3 regions of the Parabacteroides sp. AF17-3 genome follow, and region 2 is predicted to be linked to each of the others. Evidence: riboswitches for the same ligand, from Rfam matches in the RefSeq annotation. Region 2 holds a riboswitch; each other region holds the start of a gene.
The links. A riboswitch is a leader RNA that binds a small molecule or an ion and turns the genes downstream of it on or off. The one in region 2 is predicted to bind cobalamin.
Positions count from the first base shown of each region.

Region 1: it holds a riboswitch for cobalamin, as region 2 does, so the genes downstream of both, DWW91_RS13290 (cysteine-rich CWC family protein) here and DWW91_RS16055 (ABC transporter substrate-binding protein) in region 2, are expected to answer to the same signal.
Region 3: it holds a riboswitch for cobalamin, as region 2 does, so the genes downstream of both, DWW91_RS13360 (MAC/perforin domain-containing protein) here and DWW91_RS16055 (ABC transporter substrate-binding protein) in region 2, are expected to answer to the same signal.

Region 1 is NZ_QTMM01000009.1:45,672-49,828, forward strand. It holds gene DWW91_RS13275 (DUF6064 family protein) at 1-678, opposite strand, end outside; gene DWW91_RS13280 (threonine/serine exporter family protein) at 703-1,191, opposite strand; gene DWW91_RS13285 (threonine/serine exporter ThrE family protein) at 1,188-1,955, opposite strand; cobalamin riboswitch at 2,093-2,290, shown strand; gene DWW91_RS13290 (cysteine-rich CWC family protein) at 2,349-2,564, shown strand; gene accC (acetyl-CoA carboxylase biotin carboxylase subunit) at 2,566-4,080, shown strand; gene DWW91_RS13300 (biotin/lipoyl-containing protein) at 4,118-4,157, shown strand, end outside.
Region 2 is NZ_QTMM01000011.1:231,592-235,748, forward strand. It holds gene DWW91_RS16050 (iron ABC transporter permease) at 1-801, opposite strand, end outside; gene DWW91_RS16055 (ABC transporter substrate-binding protein) at 811-1,971, opposite strand; cobalamin riboswitch at 2,019-2,229, opposite strand; gene cobI (precorrin-2 C(20)-methyltransferase) at 2,296-2,994, shown strand; gene DWW91_RS16065 (hypothetical protein) at 3,029-3,481, opposite strand; gene DWW91_RS16070 (formate--tetrahydrofolate ligase) at 3,875-4,157, shown strand, end outside.
Region 3 is NZ_QTMM01000009.1:59,595-63,751, reverse strand. It holds gene DWW91_RS13360 (MAC/perforin domain-containing protein) at 114-1,691, opposite strand; cobalamin riboswitch at 1,963-2,169, opposite strand; gene atpD (F0F1 ATP synthase subunit beta) at 2,489-4,006, shown strand; gene DWW91_RS13350 (F0F1 ATP synthase subunit epsilon) at 4,013-4,157, shown strand, end outside.

The DNA.
Region 1 (4,157 bases), on a different contig from region 2:
AATGGCAACGCAGACCAGGATAAGTAATAAGTTTACATATTTCGCATTCGGCTTCGAGCCGGTGTGCAGGTTGTTGGCGAAATATTCTTTGAAGAAAAGATATAACGCCGGGACGGAAGCACTGGCCAGCAGGAAATCTTCCGGGATATTGAAGTAATATGTTTTTGACAAGCCGATCAGCGACCAGTGTGTCAGAAACAGGACTATGAACATGTTGATATTCTTAGAGAAGAACAACAGGAGCCCGATGGTGAAAACAACGACCGAACAAGGCATGACCGGCGAAGTCATTTCCGGGAAAGTCAGTCCCCGTGCCATCGATATCAGCGGATAGATAAACGGCATGGCAAACAGGAAGTACGCCAACCAGTCATATTTGCGGGTACGTTCGAAAGTGGTGTATCCTGACAAGGCATCCCACCCCCATAGTATCGCCATGATCGCCCAGAATAAGGCCATCACTTCGTTGTAGCTGCGCTCGGCACAGTAGATGTAGTAATAGATGACCGATATCCACAGATAGACGGCAATCAGATAGATTTTCATTCCGTTCTTTACCCACGGCTGAGGGTTGCGGGTCAGCAGGACGGTCAATATTATCCCGATCAGGATAATTCCCAGTTGCCATTCCCAGGTTGCTGTATTGTAGAGTCCTATCGTTTTCCAGAAAATTTCCATAGAGTTATTCGTATGCTGATGATTTTATTTGCGTCGTGTTAATGAAAAAGCCTTACCCGGCAGGAGGAAGATCGGCAGTGTCGCACCGACCGTCAGCATGAAGATCGCGGTGAAGGTAACGAAACCGTTCGACATGAACATTTCAATATATTTCGCTTTCTGTACCGGTTCGTCCATCGTCTGGAGGAACATGATCAGCGAGAAAACCATGTTGTAGGCAAATTTGCCTGGGATCATCGGCAATAAAGCCGGGATATAAAGCACTGTCATCGGGCAGTAAATCCTGCCTCCCAGCCACAAACTACCGAATCCGATCACCAATGCCCCGAACAGGGAGGCGGTGGCGATATCCACACCAAAGAAAGTCATCAGGCAGAATCGGCAGGCATGGCCTACGGCAGCCAGCAAGGCAATGTAAGGAAACGCCCGCATAGGTGGGTCGGAAATCGCACCGAAACCAATACCTGCAATGGCTGCAAAAAGTCCGTCTAAAAGAATATCCAATACTATCATATCAAATTATTTTTTACCATCATTAATGTGAAAGAAAGCCCGATCGCGATACAGATAATCAGCATCAGTGCATTGACCAGCCGGGCAAAACCGGTCAGTATATACCCTTCGACAATATCGATGACCCCATTGATCAGCGGTACGCCCGGTATCAGGAACAGGACGCTCGTTGCCAGTGCAATGTCCGAGGTCGTGTCGAATATCAACGCTGTAGAGGCACAAAGCGATGCAATAAAGGCCGATACCACGAAGATTATGTAATGATTGAATTTCCGTATCTGCATCTGTTGTTTCAGGAAAAAACCGGTGATAGTCGCAGAAAAGACAATCCCCATCGAAGTAATATCTCCCCCGAACAGGCGGCAGAAAGAGGCATTGGCAAAACCTACCAGTATCAGAACGAAAAGCGGATCGATGTGCGGGCTGGCGATAATCTCCTCATATTTATCTTTTAATTCTTCCAGCGACAAATGTTTGTCATACGTTTCCCAACTCAGAGCGCTCAGTTTGGCGTTCTTCTCGAAACTTATCGGAAGGGCGGGGATATCGATCACCTCGCTGTATGTTTCTTTCGTATCATTGTCGGAGATCGTCAGAATAATATTTTTCTGAAAAATGCTGATTTTAACATCAGCGCCATATGCTTCTCCTATTCGTTTGGAACTCCGGACTACCCGGGATGTGTGTACCCCGCATCCCATCATATGGGCGGAGTACTCTGCGATGAATTTGGCTACGGGTAGCAAAGATTCATTTCTACTCATGTCGTACTTTTTATATATGAACCGGATTCTATTCCGGAATGTTTCTTTTTGCTGGCTGAAAAACGGGCGATAAACCTAAACCGGGGCGCAAAAGTATAAAAAACTTATTTTATATCATTGTTTTGTCTTTTATTTTTGTAGTTTTGCACCGAAATGGTTCTGTATTTTTGATTCTGGAAATACAGATTAAAAGGGAATCGGGTGTAAATCCCGGACAGTCCCGCTGCTGTGAAGCTCTAATAACATTCTGAAAACAACTTATGCCACTGACATGTGTCGGGAAGGCTTCAGGATGGGAGTCAGTCAGAAGACCTGCCGTTCGTTAAAGGCTCATATCCTCGTGGGTTAGGATACGGGTTCGAAATGATTGTTTATTCTAAATTTATCAGATTTATGGAGAAAGATTGTCCGCGTTGTGGGGACTCTTTTGTTTGTCGGGTAGATGATATATCCGCCTGTCATTGTGTGCCTGTGAAATTGGATGAACTCCAGCTTGCTTATGTGAAGGTCCATTATCCGGGATGTTTGTGCAACTCCTGTTTGAATGAGATCAAGAAATATTTCTATGCCTGTGAGGTGAATCCCCGTTATAAACATTTAAAGCATTGATATGATACGGAAGATATTAATTGCAAACCGTGGCGAGATCGCCGTACGTGTGATGCATTCCTGCCGGGAGATGGGAATACAGTCTGTGGCTGTTTTTTCGGAAGCCGACCGGGCAGCACGACATGTACTTTATGCTGATGAGGCCTGCCTGATAGGGCCTGCTGCATCAAAAGATAGTTATCTGGATATTGAAAAGATTATCCAAGCGGCAAAAATTCATAAAGCCGATGCCATTCATCCCGGTTATGGTTTCCTTTCGGAAAATGCAGCTTTTGCCCGCAGATGTAAAGAGGAAAATATTATTTTTATTGGCCCGGCTGCTGAGACGATGGAGGCGATGGGCGATAAGATATCAGCCCGTAAGCGGATGATCGAGGCTGGTGTGCCGGTTGTTCCGGGAACGCAACAACCGTTGCTGGATGCTGCCGAAGCCGTTCGGATATGTAAGGAAATCGGTTTCCCCGTTATGCTGAAAGCCTCTATGGGAGGCGGAGGAAAAGGGATGCGACTGATCTATAAAGAAGAAGATGTGGTGGAGGCTTATCATTCTGCCCGTTCGGAATCGTTATCGTCTTTTGGTGACGACACAGTTTATCTGGAGAAATTCGTAGAGGAACCTCATCATATCGAATTTCAGGTATTGGGTGACAATCACGGGAATGTAATCCATCTTTGCGAACGTGAATGTTCCGTTCAACGCCGTAATCAGAAAATCGTGGAGGAAAGTCCGTCTCCGTTCATCACTCCCGAGTTAAGAAAAAATATGGGTGAAAAGGCTGTTGCTGCGGCAAAAGCTGTCAACTATTCCGGTGCTGGTACCATTGAGTTTTTGGTGGACAAACATCGGAATTTTTATTTTCTGGAAATGAATACGCGTCTCCAGGTGGAGCATCCGATTACCGAGGAAGTTTTAGGCGTCGATCTGGTAAAAGAACAGATTCGGGTGGCTAACAACGAACCACTCCATATCCGCCAGGAGGAGATCGTCCAGCGCGGACATGCCATTGAATGCCGTATCTGTGCAGAAGATACAGAAGCCGGTTTTATGCCTTCTCCCGGTGTCATTAAACAATTGACAGAGCCGAACGGCATCGGTGTCCGTGTAGACAGTTATGTGTATGAAGGATATGAAATACCGGTTTATTACGACCCGATGATCGGAAAACTGATCGTTTGGGCGACAACGCGCCAATATGCGATCGAACGCATGCGGCGGGTATTGCATGAGTATAAGATTACCGGGTTGAGAACGAATATCGGTTACTTACGTCGGATTATGGATACATCCGACTTTGTGCAGGGAAAGTATGATACTTCTTTTATTGAAAAAAATGCCGGACAATTGCAACATCCCGTAGAAGAGGGTGGAACAGAGACTGAAAATATAGCTATGATCGCTGCCTATATAGATTATCTGGTCAATCTGGAGGAAAACAGATCCGGTCAGGCTTCCGACAATCGTCCGATCAGCCGCTGGCGTGAATTCGGATTACAAAAAGGAGTCCTGCGTATTTAATAATCGGCACATTAGCACTATTGAATAATTATTATTTATGGAAATACATATTGGAAAAAGAGTTGCGGATGTTTCGT
Region 2 (4,157 bases):
GACGATCGGACCACAGTAAGCGGTCACGATGGCTGTCAATACACCGGCAGAGGTGATAACGAGCAGGCGTGCCCGTTTGATATTCAGTCCCAGATTACGAGCATACCCATCGCCGAGAAGCATCAGATTCAATGTCTTTATCAATAGGAACGAAAGAGGGATCAGGATAGCCATAATCGCTACGAAAAGCATCATCTGATTACCGGAGACACGCGAGAAACTTCCCAGCCCCCAGATCACATAAGCACGGATATCTTCTTCCACACTAAAAAACTTCAGGACTCCGATTACCGCATTCGCCACATAGCCGATCATCACACCGATAATCAATAGCGTCACATTCCCTTTTACCTTCTGCGAAACATAAACGATCAGTGCCATGACAGACAAGGAACCGACTATGGCCGCAATGGATAAGGCAATCTCCCCCATAAAGCCCAGCTTACTCAACGCCACGCCTCCCAGACTTCCGCTCAGTAAAACAACGAAGGCAACTCCCATACTTGCACCGGAACTGATACCCAATACAGAGGGGCCGGCCAACGGATTGCGGAATACGGTTTGCATCTGAAGCCCGCTGATCGCTAATCCGGCTCCGGCGACTAATGCCGTTAAGGCTTGCGGAAAGCGTGATTTCCAGATAATATTCTGCCAGGTGACCGGTTCGTCGCCATTGCCGCAGATGATATTCCAAACCGAATGGAAGGGTATAGAAACAGAGCCCAACACCAGATTCAGAAACAACAACACGACGATCGAGACAAAGATCACAAACATCAGGAAAGTGTTAGAATACTTCATCGTACCCATTTATTTAAGTAAATCATAATAGACAGGCGTATGATCCGGCAGTAGATTCGGATGGAAGATATGCAATAAATCGCCCAGCACCACTTCCGGCTCGGTCGGCATGCTTTCGTAAAAAGGTTTTTCCCTCATGTTGCAATAGATCACTCCTTTTTCCTTGAAGGCACGGAAGTCTGCATAACGGGGATCCTGATCTTTCAGTGATTTATAAGTATATATTCCCGGATAGCTGTTTACGATACGCCAGTAGTCGGCTTCGTCGGCCTGGTTATAGACGGTCTCGAAGTCGAGCGTCACACCGCCGGAGCGATCGTCGTCTTTCAAAAAGTAATCAGCGCCGGCATCTTTGAAAAGTTGTGCAAGGAAGCTCTTTCCTCCTACTGCATACCAGTTACCACCATGTATTTCGCCACTGAACACGACAGGACGTTTCTGCACTTTACCTTCGGCTGTCAGCTCTTTCAGCTCGTTGTAGCGGTTCTCTATAGCCGAGAATTTTTCATTGGCTTCCTGCTCTATCCCGAGTAACAAACCGACGAACTTGATCCATTCAGCCTGCCCCAGCGGTGTCATTTCTTTATATCCCAGATGAGGAATCAGAGGGATACCGATATCTTTCATTGTTTCATAGCCGCCACGCTTAAAAGGTGAGATCAGAATCAGGTCGGGATTGATACTCATGATCACCTCATTATCGAAGTTGCCTTCGATCCCGATCTTTGCCGTCTTTCCTTCCTTCAGCTGATTATTGATAGTCTTATTAAACAGATGACGCGTACTCGTAATGCCGACAACCTTATCCTCCGCTCCCAACTTAATGAAATTGGATAATTGCAGGGAAGTCATACAGATAGCACTACGTACAGGTGTTTCGATAACCGTATAATCCGCATGAATCCCTTCCGGCTTCGTCCCCCGGGGAACCAAAGCATACAGGAAATGCGTACTTTCTTCATTCTGCGGATCATGTATATCCACCAGCATATAATCATCTTTATAGGTCAGTTGAAAACCTTCGGCATGCTTTGGTGTCACCTGAACCCGGCTATCCGTCATAGTCGTTTGTTGTGAAGAAACATTCTTTTTCTCCTGTTGATTTCCTTTCGATGCACACGACGTAACCAATAGTGCAACCAGGCAACAACCTGCTAAATACTTGTTCATATTCATATTATTTTTATCCGACACAAACCGTCCGAACCCACGAGGACAATCGCTATGTGAAAAATGGCAGGTCTTCTGACTTACTTCCATCCCGAAAGCCTTCCCGGCGAGGCTGTCTCTCCGCCAGTGGCAAAAGGTGTTATCGGGATGTTACTGAAGTTTTACAGCAGCGTGGACTGTCCGGGATTTCCACCCGGTTCCCTTTTAATCTGTCTCCATGAACAGGAGTTTTACAGAACCTATTTCGATCGCAAAAGTAATAAGAAGTTTGCAACTTTGCACTATTTTCAGCACATTTGCACCCCAAATAAAAACAAGAATAAAATGACTTACCCGATCAGTTTCGTATCATTAGGTCCCGGCGAACCGGAACTTATCACAGTGAAAGGTCTCCGACAACTTCAGAAAGCAGATATTATCTACTGCCCCGCCACCCGTAACAGGCAAGGTGAAATCCTCTCACGTGCCGCCGATATCGTACGTGCACTGGAAATAAACGAAACTGCCATCCGCTGCTTTATGCTTCCCATGAGCAAAGACCGCACGGAAGCCTGGAAAGCCTACGACGCCCTCTACAACGAAGCCGCCGCAAACTATGCGGAAGGCAGACAGATCGTTATCGTAGCCGAAGGCGATGCCGGCTTCTATTCTTCCATCCAGTATATATATGACAAGTTTATAGAGACGGGAATCGACGTTCAGCGTATTGCCGGAATCCCCGCCTTCATCGCTGCCGGAGCATTGGCCGGCTTGCACATTGTCAAACAGGAAGAACAGATCATTGTTATCCCCGGCACTCCTTCCGCAGAAGAATTGTCAGAAAAGATAAATGCCGGATACGTGATCGTCATTATGAAACTGTCGCAATGTGTGGAAGCCGTACATGCATGTATTCGCAAGCATCCGCAGACACAATTCCATTATTTTGAAAATGTAGGGACGGATAAAGAATACTACACCTCCGACCGGCAAATCATCGCAGAGAAATCTTTCCCCTATTTCTCACTGATGATCATACAATAAAAAAATTACTATCCCAATTATTGTATCGCAAAAACTATACGGATTCTATGATACCGTTCAGACGGTTCATATGGTAGCGGAGCGACTGGACAGATTCCCAGTTCTGATGCCCCGACTTGCACAACTCACGTGCACTCACTAATACTCCTGAAATGTGACTGCTGATCTCTTCAATCTTTTTATTCGTTTCATTATAAAGAGTTTCAGTCTCTTCCGGTGAATAGATAGAAGCAGATTGTGCCAACGATTCAAGTAACTTCATCTGATAGACTCCGGCCCTGGGGATCAAGTTGCTGATGGCATAATGATGAAGATCCTGGATTTCCTTCTGCTTGGTGGTATCCCAACCGACATTATTCATACTCTCCGAAGAACCCATCTTCGAAAACATTCGAATACCCAAACAATCTGCAATTGTTTTAACCCATGATCCTGTCTCTGTTTCTCTTGAAACGACGCCTGTCAAACTAAATCTCATTGTTGCCATAATCAAATCTCCTTAATTACATAAACCGAAGTTTTTAAAATTGTTATTTACTTTCTTTTTATCACTATAAACTTGCTGTTAGTTTCATTTTATTATTGTGATGTCACAAAATTAGGCAAATTATCATACACCACAACCCTATATCTATATTTTAAAGTTCTTTAATACAAGAACTGTCGAAATGCACTGTTTTTGTCAACTGAAGATTACAAATATGTTGAAAAACGCGCACTTCACTTAACAAAGAATCATTGCCGGCCTCCTTTTGGTAACTTTTATCAATATAACACTAATTTTACACAGTTATCAGGTATTACAACCTTTCATTCTATCATTTTGTTATTTAATTAAAAATAATATACTTTTGTTGCCTCTTTAAACTTACATAAGCACATGAAATCGGATATAGAAATTGCAAGAGAAGTCTCCCTTCGCAAAATAAAGGAAGTTGCCACGGGTTTGGGTATTCCGCGCGAAGAAGTACAAAACTATGGTCGGTATATCGCCAAAGTGCCCCTTCACCTGATCGATGAAGAGAAAATCAAAGAACATAACCTGATCCTGGTAACGGCCATCACGCCTACCAAAGCAGGTATCGGTAAAACAACCGTATCTATCGGTCTGGCCCTGGGCCTGAACAAGATAGGTAAAAAAGCAGTCGCCGCCCTGCGTGAAC
Region 3 (4,157 bases), on a different contig from region 2:
TTAGAATTAAAAACAAATAAAAAAGCAATTATCAATATATAATACTTACAATAAATTTACTATGTTCACGTCCTATATTGTAAGTATTTATATATTGCCTTATGAATCGTTGTTCATAAGGCAATAATTGTATAATTAAACAAATCCAATGGATCAATATTTGTTGGAGATAAACGATTTACAAAATCCCTTATGGCATAATCATCTAATAGTTTATCTGCATGTATCGAATATCCATATTTATTCTTTCCCTCTGAACAAAGCAGATAAATAGTATTATTAATAGAATCAATATATTTAACCATTTTTGTTTCATCCAGGCCATCACAATACACACTAATTTTATATTTAAAAGGAGTATTATCACTCACTATCTTCAAACCATAAATATTACTTACTCGTGCTATTTCACTTTGAATATACTCATTGGCTTGTCCCATATATAAATATTTTGACTTAATAATAACATCATCATTAAAACGTGTTATTAAACTAGTCTGAAAAACCCCTATTTGACCTGAAATATAAGTCAAACGTATATTTATATATGGTTCTTGCAGTGTGGGAAAAGCTGTTATTTCTGATTTATAACAATCTAATAAACCTTTTTTCAGATTTTCTTCCATAACAAAATCAGCTAGTGGGATAAGTCCATTCTCCGAAATGTCAACAATACTATGTTTATCTTCATTATTTAAAGTACTCAACCAATTAGAAAGATTAACATTTAAATCATTTATATTCTTAGGAGGGGTAAAACTAGCAAATTCAGCACCACCTCCTATTGTTTTAACAGAAACCATCATTGATGTCAATTCATTAGAACTAGTTGAACCATTTGAATAACTTTTACCAAGGCCTAATTCGCCGGACACCTCAGAACCGTTTTTCATTTTAAAACCATAAGAAGCATTTATATCTGTATTCATATCCTTTTCGTTTGTTTCTTCAGATATATTTTTCTTATGCAACCCCGTGTATACAACTGAGGCACGTCCTCCTGTTATAAAATCGGACAACACAAATCCACCATAATTGTAAAATAGCTCAGTTGGAGTTGTTCCATATAACTCATCTTTAAAATCACTTGATAAATAATTCAAAATAATTTCTTTCCTAATACGTGAGCTCATTTGCATTACATACTGAGATCTTTTATAAATAACATCCAACTCTCCAAAAACTCTATTTTCTTCATTAAGAGTTGAATTAGTAAATATTCTACTCATTTTTCTTTTTGCCCCGATAGAAAATAAACCTAAATTTAAAGAAAATCCCCCATTGATTTTTTTACTCATACTAGATTTCTCTGTATACCTTTGAAAATCTGAATAAGCAAAGCTATTAGCAATACCTTCATTAAGATTTTTAGTTAAAAAATAACTTGGTTTATCTTTGGATAATTTTTCAATATCAACTACTGAATAAGTTACATTTTCTATTGTACCTACAGGAAAAAAATCATCTTTATATGCTCTTCCCAGACATTTATCAAATGTTACTAACAACCGGGGAGAAAATTGAGAGTGCGACTTAGTATTCTCTATTGGTACCCAAGGATAATCAGGATCTCGCTCTTTTAAAACAATTCCTTTTTCACTATCACTTTCAGGATATTCCCTTTGATCGTCCTCTTTATTACAAGAAATAAAAACTAATGCAAGCAAAAATAAAACAGTTTTCTTCTTCATAATATAATAATTTACATAAATAATAAAAAAACAAACGAAATCTCATGTAATAATATATACCTTTTACAAGATATTTTTTACTCAACTGTTAGCAACACGGTAATTATTAGATCTGAACAAATTTTTCCTAATTCCGATCTCAATAATGACTATAAACTCTGTATTGCTTTATTGAGCATTGATTAATACTGACAGATATTGCTTATATATCCAATTATATTTGGTTTAAGCTATATATACTCAGGTCTATCAACACCTTTACCCGAGGTATTGCATATTACAGAATAATGGCAGGTTTTCTGACTTGTTCTCCCATGATCGGCCGCCTTCCCAAGGATCCTAAAATCCTCAGTGGCAACAAGATTTGCCGGGGTTACAGAACTTACAGCTACGGGTACAGTTCCGGATTTGCACCGGATTCCCTATTACTAACGGCCGGCGGAAGCCAGACCGTTACACCATAATCCGGTGGCAAAAGTACAAATAATATCAATTACTATACCTGATAATTTAAAATACTACTTCTGGTAATATAATTTAACAGATCATACCACCATCCCCCAAACCACTCCGCACACAAAATGCCAACCCTTATTCTTCAAAAAACAGCGTAATTTTTCCTCAAATTGTTCCATATCGCAAAACAATTGGTTCATTTCGGAATGACTACAAAATTAGTTTAAAGTTTAACTAAATGCAAAAAAGCCAAAAAAGTAATATGTTCCGGTTTCCGACAGGTTGTTTTCGTAATATTGCACGGTTGAAAAAATATATTGACGAGGTTTAAAAAGAATTGTATGGGAGAAACAAAAGGTTATGTTTCGCAGGTTATCGGTCCAGTCGTGGATATTCACTTCGATAATGAAAAAGAAGAGAAAATAGTGCTACCACGTATTCATGACGCCATGGAGATAACCCGTCCTAATGGGAAAATACTGATCGTGGAAGTTCAGCAGCACATTGGGGAAAACACAGTCCGTACAGTCGCTATGGATACGACAGACGGACTGCAACGAGGAATGGAAGCCGTATCATGCGGTTCGCCCATTACCATGCCGGTCGGCGATCAGGTAAAGGGGCGTTTGATGAACGTGACAGGCGATCCGATCGACGGGATGAAAATGCTGGATAAAAAAGGAGCTCTCCCTATCCATCGTGAGCCGCCGAAGTTTGAAGATCTGACAACCAGCAAAGAGGTGCTCTACACCGGTATCAAGGTGATCGACCTGCTGGAACCCTATTCCAAAGGAGGTAAAATCGGGTTGTTCGGTGGCGCCGGAGTCGGAAAGACGGTTCTTATCATGGAACTGATCAATAACATTGCCAAAAAGAATAACGGTTTTTCTGTTTTCGCCGGCGTGGGTGAACGTACCCGTGAAGGTAACGACCTGTTGCGCGAAATGATACAGTCGAATGTAATCCGTTACGGTAAAGAATTTAAGGAAAGTATGGAAGCCGGTCATTGGGACCTGTCGAAGATAGACCACGAAGAACTGGCTAAATCGCAGGCGACACTGGTGTTCGGACAGATGAACGAACCGCCGGGAGCACGTTCGTCGGTCGCCCTCTCGGGACTGACCATCGCCGAATCGTTCCGCGACCTGGCTCCGGAAGGCGAGACTCGCGATATATTATTCTTTATAGATAATATTTTCCGCTTCACGCAAGCCGGTTCCGAAGTATCCGCCCTGTTGGGACGTATGCCGTCGGCAGTTGGTTATCAGCCGACACTGGCTACCGAAATGGGAGCCATGCAGGAACGTATCACCTCGACGAAAAAAGGTTCCATCACCTCCGTGCAGGCTGTTTACGTACCGGCAGACGACTTGACCGACCCGGCACCGGCAACGACCTTTACACACCTGGATGCTACCACCGTGCTGAGCCGTAAGATTACCGAACTGGGTATCTATCCGGCAGTCGACCCGCTGGAATCGACATCCCGCATCCTCGACCCGCTGGTCGTAGGCAAGGAACATTACGAAACGGCACAGCGTGTGAAACAGATACTCCAGCGTAACAAGGAGTTACAGGATATTATCTCTATCCTGGGTATGGAGGAACTTTCGGACGAGGACCGCCAAACGGTTAACCGCGCCCGCCGTGTACAACGTTTCCTGTCGCAACCTTTTGCCGTGGCGGAACAATTCACCGGCGTACCGGGCGTAATGGTCTCTATCGAAGACACCATCCGCGGATTCAATATGATCATGGACGGTGAAACCGACGATATCCCTGAACAGGCCTTCCTGAATGTAGGAACGATTGAAGATGTGATTGAAAAAGGAAAGAAACTGGCAGAACAAGCAAATTAAAAACGTATGGAACTGGAAATCATATCCCCTAGTGGCGTTTTATTCAAAGGAGAGACAAATTATGTATCCTTTCCGGGTACGGCAGGCTCGTTCGACGTCCTGCCCCATCACGCTCCGATGATCGCTGCCCTGGAAGAAGGAGTTATCCGGT